3 regions of the Micromonospora fluostatini genome follow, and region 3 is predicted to be linked to each of the others. Evidence: riboswitches for the same ligand, from Rfam matches in the RefSeq annotation. Region 3 holds a riboswitch; each other region holds the start of a gene.
The links. A riboswitch is a leader RNA that binds a small molecule or an ion and turns the genes downstream of it on or off. The one in region 3 is predicted to bind cyclic di-AMP.
Positions count from the first base shown of each region.

Region 1 (2,252 bases), 2.4 Mb from region 3:
TCGCCGAGCACCAGCGTGGCAAGCCCCTGCTCTGGCTGGTCGTGCTCTTCGCCGCCGCGATCGTGGCGTTCGGCAGGTGGCGCGGGCTCGCCGCGCTCGGCGGGCTGGCGGCCAGCTTCGCGATCCTGATCACCTTCGTCGTACCCGGCATCAGCGCCGGCCAGCCGCCACTGCTGGTGGCGGTGGTCGGGGCCGCGCTGATCATGTTCATCGTGCTGTACCTCACCCACGGGATCAGCGCCCAGACCTCGGTGGCCGTGCTCGGCACCCTGGGCAGCCTGGTGCTCACCGGCCTGCTCGGGGCGGCGGCGACGGCGGCCACCCACCTCACCGGGTTCGGCGACGAGAACGCCACCACCCTGTCGATGTTCCAGACCGACGTCGACCTGCACGGGCTGCTGCTGGCCGGGATCGTCATCGGTTCCCTCGGCGTCCTCGACGACGTCACGGTCACCCAGGCCGCCACGGTCACCGAGCTGGCCCACGCCAACCCGAACCTGACCCGCAGACAGCTCTACCGGGCCGGCACCCGGGTCGGTCGGGCGCACATCGCGTCCGTCGTCAACACCATCGTGCTCGCGTACGCGGGCGCGTCGCTGCCGCTGCTGCTCCTGCTGGTCGCCGACTCCCGGCCGGCCGGCCAGGTGCTGACCAGCGAGTTCCTCGCCCAGGAGATCGTCCGCAGCGTGGTCGCCACGCTCGGGCTGGTCGCCGCCGTACCGCTGACCACCGGTCTCGCCGCGGTGGTCACCGCCGCCGGCCGCCGCGCCGCCGCCGGGGCCGGAGCCGGCGCCCCGCCCGCCGACGGCTCCGGCTCGGCCCGTCCGCCGGCCCCACGGCACGACGCGCTCGAGGCCCTGAGCGCGCCCCGGGCCGCCAACCAGTCCCCCGACGCCCCCGCGAGGTGGCCTGACCGAGAAAGGAACACCGACCCCGCATGGTGACACTCCTCAGCGTGACCGCCACGGCTTCGCACCATGAGAAGCGCGTCACTGGTTACGCCCCGCCATGGCGAAATCACGCATTAAGTCGGCTTCCGGACGTAGATCCCAGGGGCGACTCTCGGGTAACCTCGCTGCCGGTCACCGCCGAAGGCGCGCAGCGGCGCCAGCGGTGCCGCCGCCCAATCGCCACTGCGCGAGCCGGGGAACCAGGTACCTGGGGTGAATCCGCGTCAGCGGTAGGGGCTACTTCCGTCCCGAACCCGTCAGCTAACCCGGTCGGCGGCCGACGGAAGGGAAGACTGTGACGGCACCCCTGCGCCGCTGGTTGGCCCCGGCGGCGGCGGTGATCACCGCGTTCGCCATCTTCGCCGGACCCGTGCCGGCGGTGGCCGAGCCCTCCCGGCCCTCGGGGCACGAGGACGGCGACTCGAAACTGCTCAACGAGGTCATCGAGACGACCAACCGGGGCTACGTTCAGGCCAAGGCCAAGCTGGAGAAGTCCAAGAAGCGGCAGCTCCAGCTCGACCTGGAGGTCCGCCGGGCGCAGACCGAGCTGGACGAGCTGGCCCCGCAGGTCGGGCAGATCGCGGCCCAGTCGTACCGCAGCGGTCGGATCGGCGCGATGGCCATGCTGCTGGACAGCGGCCAGCCCGACTCGTTCGTCAAGCGGGCCCAGGCCCTCGACGAGCTGAACATGGTCAACGCCCGGAAGCTGGCCGAGGTGCAGGCGGTCAAGGACAAGGCGGCCCAGGCCAAGCTGGAGCTCGACGCCGAGGTCGGTGAGCAGCAGAAGCAGACCGCCATCATGGCCAAGCAGAAGCGGGAGGCGGAGAAGTCGCTCGCCCTCGTCGGTGGGCAGGGCCTGACCGGCGGCCTGGTGGCGGCCGAGTCGCCGGTGGCACGGATGGGCCCGGGGCGGGACTCGGACGGCAACTGGCGACCGATGAGCTGCACCGAGAACGACCCGACCACGTCCGGCTGCATCACGCCCCGCACCCTCCACATGTACAAGGAGGTGAAGCGGGCCGGCTTCGACCGCTTCGTCGGCTGCTACCGGCCGGGCGGGCCGTGGGAGCACCCGAAGGGCCGGGCCTGCGACTGGTCGTTGCAGAACCGGGGGTTCGCCCCGTGGCACAACAACGACACCCGGATGTACGGCAACAACCTGACCGCGTTCCTGGTCCGCAACGCCGACCGGCTCGGCGTGTACTACGTCATCTGGAACCGGCAGATCTGGTTCCCGGCGAACGGCTGGAGTTCCTACAGCGGGCCGTCGAACCACACGGACCACGTGCACGTCTCGCTGCT
Region 1 covers NZ_CP191251.1:5,233,497-5,235,748, forward strand. The annotation lists gene ACQUFX_RS23070 (YibE/F family protein) at 1-944, shown strand, start outside; cyclic di-AMP (ydaO/yuaA leader) riboswitch at 1,111-1,241, shown strand; gene ACQUFX_RS23075 (coiled-coil domain-containing protein) at 1,246-2,252, shown strand, end outside.
Region 1: linked by a shared signal. The riboswitch ahead of ACQUFX_RS23075 (coiled-coil domain-containing protein) and the one ahead of ACQUFX_RS01420 (coiled-coil domain-containing protein) in region 3 are both predicted to bind cyclic di-AMP.

Region 2 (2,252 bases), 1.9 Mb from region 3:
GGATGACCGGGCAGCTCCAGGAGAGCGTCAAGGAGGTCCGGCTGTCGTCGCGGCTGACCACCTCGCCGGCCTGCGTCGTCGGCGACGCGTACGACATGACGCCCACGCTGGAGAAGATGTACCGGGCGATGGGGCAGGAGGTCCCGCCGGTCAAGCGGATCCTGGAACTCAACCCGACCCACCCGCTGGTCACCGGCCTGCGGACGGCGCACGAGCAGGGTGGCGACGACACCGCCGCGCTGACCGAGACCGCCGAGCTGCTGTACGGCATGGCACTGCTCGCCGAGGGCGGGGAGTTGACCGACCCGGCCCGGTTCACCCGGATCCTGGCCGACCGGCTGGCCCGTACCCTCTGACCGCGTCGGCTGCTCGCTGACCGCTTCGGCGCGGGGTGGCGCCCCACCGGGCCCACCCCGCGCCGCTCGTCGTCGGCTGCGACGCCGTGGACGTGGTCGCGGAGCCCGCCGGCGGTGGCCTCGTCGGCCCCGGTCACCCGCTGGCCGGATTTTGTCGTGGTGACCGGCGCGGTGTGCTGACCGAGGCGGATCAGGCTGCGGCGGCGGGCGAGTCGTGCCGGTGGTGCGGGTGCCCGACGGGAGCGGACTGCTCCGACGGCTGCTGCCAGGCCGGCTGCTGCCAGGCCGGCTGCTGCCAGGTCGGCTGCTGCTGTGGCGGCTGTGCCAGGCGCAGGGCCTGCTGTGACCAGGCCCAGGGTGCGCAGGGCTGCGGCCGGTCGAGGCACTGGAGGTTGCGGCACTCCCTGTGCTCGCCGCCCCGGTGCTGCTCGGCGACCCGGACAGCGAGGCGCCACAGCATCGGGTCGGTCACGCCCTCCGGCACGTTGTCCCGACGGTCAGGTCGGACGGAATCGGACATGAGCGGTCCCCCTCGTACGCGATGTCCCCTTAACCCTCACCAGTCAACACCGGGTTGAACCCGCACCACCGGCCACCAGCACGTGACAATCGCCACGTGGCCCTGCCCTCCGACCTGCGACCCGGCGGTCCGGCGGGGCCGTCGGACATCGACGTGCACCCCGGGGCCGGCGCTCCATGATGCACGCCGTGGACGGTGCCGCAACCCGACCGGAGGCGGCCCCGCGTGGCCCGGTGAAGAACCTCACCGACGGTGGGCGATCGGGGCAGACCGCCCTACCGTCGTACGAGTTCGCGTTTGCGGACACCGCGCCCGGTACGCCCAATCCATGCCACCGGTCCGCGCGGCACCAGTCGTCCAGGGCATGGAGCGGGGGACCCGACGTTTCACGGTGCAGGTCACCTCGGGGTGAAGCCGCCCAGCGGCGGCCGGGCTCCTCGGCCCGAACCCGACAGCTCACCTCGTCGGCGTGGAGGAACCAATGCCAACTCAGTACAACGCCCGGCACCGCCGTACCAGCAACCGCCGCAGGACGGTCGGCGCCCTCGCCGTCGGCGCGATGACCGGGGCCGCAGCCGTGCTCGGCACGGCCGCCCCCGCGCAGGCCGACAGCGTCAACTGGGACGCGATCGCGCAGTGCGAGTCCAGCGGGAACTGGAGCATCAACACCGGCAACGGCTACTACGGCGGGCTCCAGTTCAAGCAGAGCACCTGGGAGGGGTACGGCGGCCTCAGGTACGCCAAGCGGGCCGACCTGGCCAGTCGGGGCGAGCAGATCGCGGTGGCCGAGCGGGTCCTCAAGGGCCAGGGCATCGGCGCCTGGCCGACCTGCGGCAAGAGGGGCGGCGCGGCGAAGGGCTCCGCCTCGGCGTCGACGTCGAGCGGGTCGAAGTCGACCACCTCGAAGTCGTCCGGGTCGCAGTCGCGGTCGACCGGGACGGCGGAGCGGGCCGAGAACCGCCAGCGTGCCGCCCAGCCGGCCACCCGGGGCAGCGACCGGGGCACGTACGTGGTCCGGCCCGGCGACACGCTGTCGACGATCGCCCAGGCGAAGAACGTCCGCGGCGGATGGCAGGCCCTGTACGAGCGCAACGAGCGGGTCGTCGGCGACGACCCGGGCCTGATCTTCCCGAGCCAGCGGCTCAGCCTCTGAATCCTCCCGGGTCAGCGGCTCAGCCGCTGACCGTCACCGACCACGGGGTCCGTGGGGTCCACGACGCCCGGCCGGATTCTCCTCCCGGCCGGGCGTCGCCCGGCTCACCGGCAGGCGTGGCGAGCCGGCCGGCGGGGTACCAGCGGTCACCATGAGCACGAGCACGCGGGAAGATCGCCCCGCCGGGCCGGTGGACGCCGCCCCGGCCGTCGGGACCGTCGCC
Region 2 covers NZ_CP191251.1:2,238,080-2,240,331, reverse strand. The annotation lists gene htpG (molecular chaperone HtpG) at 1-356, shown strand, start outside; gene ACQUFX_RS09615 (hypothetical protein) at 547-876, opposite strand; cyclic di-AMP (ydaO/yuaA leader) riboswitch at 1,221-1,361, shown strand; gene ACQUFX_RS09610 (LysM peptidoglycan-binding domain-containing protein) at 1,358-2,029, shown strand; gene ACQUFX_RS09605 (diacylglycerol/lipid kinase family protein) at 2,181-2,252, shown strand, end outside.
Region 2: linked by a shared signal. The riboswitch ahead of ACQUFX_RS09610 (LysM peptidoglycan-binding domain-containing protein) and the one ahead of ACQUFX_RS01420 (coiled-coil domain-containing protein) in region 3 are both predicted to bind cyclic di-AMP.

Region 3 (2,252 bases):
ATAGCGATGTGAGCATATGTTGGACCGGGTCCGGACGACAGGCGGAGGGTGTGGACGTGGGCGCAGGGCATGATCACCAGGCCACGGTGGCGAACGCCGCACACCGGCACCGGGGGCGACTCTGGGCCGCGCTGGTCATCCTGGCCGCGTTCACGGTCGTGCAGACCGTGGGCGCCTTCGGCACCGGGTCGCTGGCGCTGCTCTCCGACGCCGGGCACATGTTCACCGACGTCCTGGGCATCGGGCTGGCGCTGGCCGCGATCACCGCCACCCGCCGGGCCACCGCCGACCCGCAGCGCACCTTCGGCCTCTACCGCCTGGAGGTGCTCGCCGCCCTCGCCAACGCGCTGCTGCTCAGCGGGGTCGCGGTCTACGTGCTGATCGAGGCGGTCCGCCGGCTCGGCGAGCCGCCGGAGGTGCTCACCGGCCCGATGCTGGTCGTGGCGCTGCTCGGCCTCCTCGCCAACGTGGTCGCCTTCGGGCTGCTGCGCAAGGGCGCCGAGGAGAGCATCAACCTGCGCGGGGCGTACCTGGAGGTCCTCGCCGACCTGCTCGGCTCGCTCGGCGTGATCGCCGCCGCACTGGTGATCATGGTCACCGGCTGGTGGTGGGCCGACCCGCTGGTGGCGGTCGCCATCGGCGCCTTCATCCTCCCCCGGACCTGGCGGCTGGCCCGCGCCGCGCTGCGGATCCTGGTCCAGGCCGCCCCGGAGCACCTCCAGGTGACCGAGGTGCACGACCGGCTCTCCGCCGTCCCCGGCGTGGCCGAGGTGCACGACCTGCACCTGTGGACCCTCACCTCGGGCATGGAGGTCGCCTCGGCGCACCTGACCACCACCCCCGGCGCCGAGGTCGGCACGGTCCTCGCCGCCGCCCGGACGGCCCTGCGCGAGGACTTCCACATCGAGCACGCCACGTTGCAGATCGAGCCCGGAGCGTCACCGGGGGCCTGCGGGGCGGTCGGCTGGTAATTAGCGCACGCTTAAATCTGGGCGCGTATTGTCCGGTTCATGCCGAGTTAACTGGTGTCCCTCCGGACGTCAGCGGTCACGGTGACTGCAGTAGTCACACCCGCACCGGTAGGCTCGGTTCCGGCCTCCGCCAGGCGGCGCCCACCGGCGCCGGCGGTGGCCGTCGCCTAATCGCCACGGTGGCGAGCCGGGGAACCACGTCCGTGGGGTGCATCCGCGTCAGCGCGGTAGGGATCTTCCGTCCCGAACCCGTCAGCTAACCCGGTCGGCGGCTGACGGAAGGACATGTCTTGGCAGTAGTGGCATCACCGCGACGTATCACCGCCCGGCTGGCGGCCGTGCTCGTCACGGCGCTCGCCGTCGGCGCCGCCATCGCGCCGGTCACGCCGACGTCCGCCGCCACCCGGGCCGGCCTGCTGGCCGCGCCGGACGACGACCCCGAGGGTGGCACCCCGGCCCTGCGCAACCAGCTCGAGGCGGCGAGCAAGGGTTGGCTCGACGCGAAGGCCAAGCTGGAGAAGTCGGCCAAGCGGCAGCAGGACCTCACCGGCCAGCTCAAGACCCTGGAGGCCGACCTGGCGGTCCGCACCGGCAAGGTCGGTGAGATCGCCCAGGTGGCGTACCGCACCGGCCGGCTCGGCGCGGCGAACGCGCTGCTCAACGCGAACTCGCCCGAGGGCTTCCTGGACCGCGCCGCCGCGCTCGACCAGGTCGCCGCCAGCGAGGAGCGGGAGCTGCGCAGGCTGCGCGAGACCCGCGACTCGTCCGCCCGCACCAAGCTCGCCCTCGACGGCGAGGTCCGCGAGCAGCGCAAGCAGGTCGCGACCATGGCCAAGCGCAAGGAGCAGGCCGAACAGGCTCTGGAGGCGTCCATCGCGCGGGATGCCCGCGAGGCGCAGGAGCGCCGCCGGCAGCAGGCGCAGCAACGCAGCAACGCGGGGTCCAGCGGGTCCAGCGGGCCGGGCGGGACGAGCACCAAGACCGCCAAGGCCGCGCCGCGCAACCCCGACGGCTCCTGGCCGCGCGAGTCGTGCAGCGTCAACGACCCGACCCCGGCCAACGGCTGCATCACCCCCCGCACGCTGCACGCGCTCAACCAGGCCAAGGCGGCCGGCTTCACCCGGTACGTCTCCTGCTACCGGCCGGGTGGCTCCGGTGAGCACCCCAAGGGCCGGGCCTGCGACTTCGCGGCGCAGAAGAACGGCTTCGGCGGCGACGCCACCGGCGGGGACCGGACGTACGGCAACAACCTGGCGGCGTACTACGTCAGGAACGCCGACC
Region 3 covers NZ_CP191251.1:313,235-315,486, reverse strand. The annotation lists gene ACQUFX_RS01425 (cation diffusion facilitator family transporter) at 57-971, shown strand; cyclic di-AMP (ydaO/yuaA leader) riboswitch at 1,126-1,258, shown strand; gene ACQUFX_RS01420 (coiled-coil domain-containing protein) at 1,262-2,252, shown strand, end outside.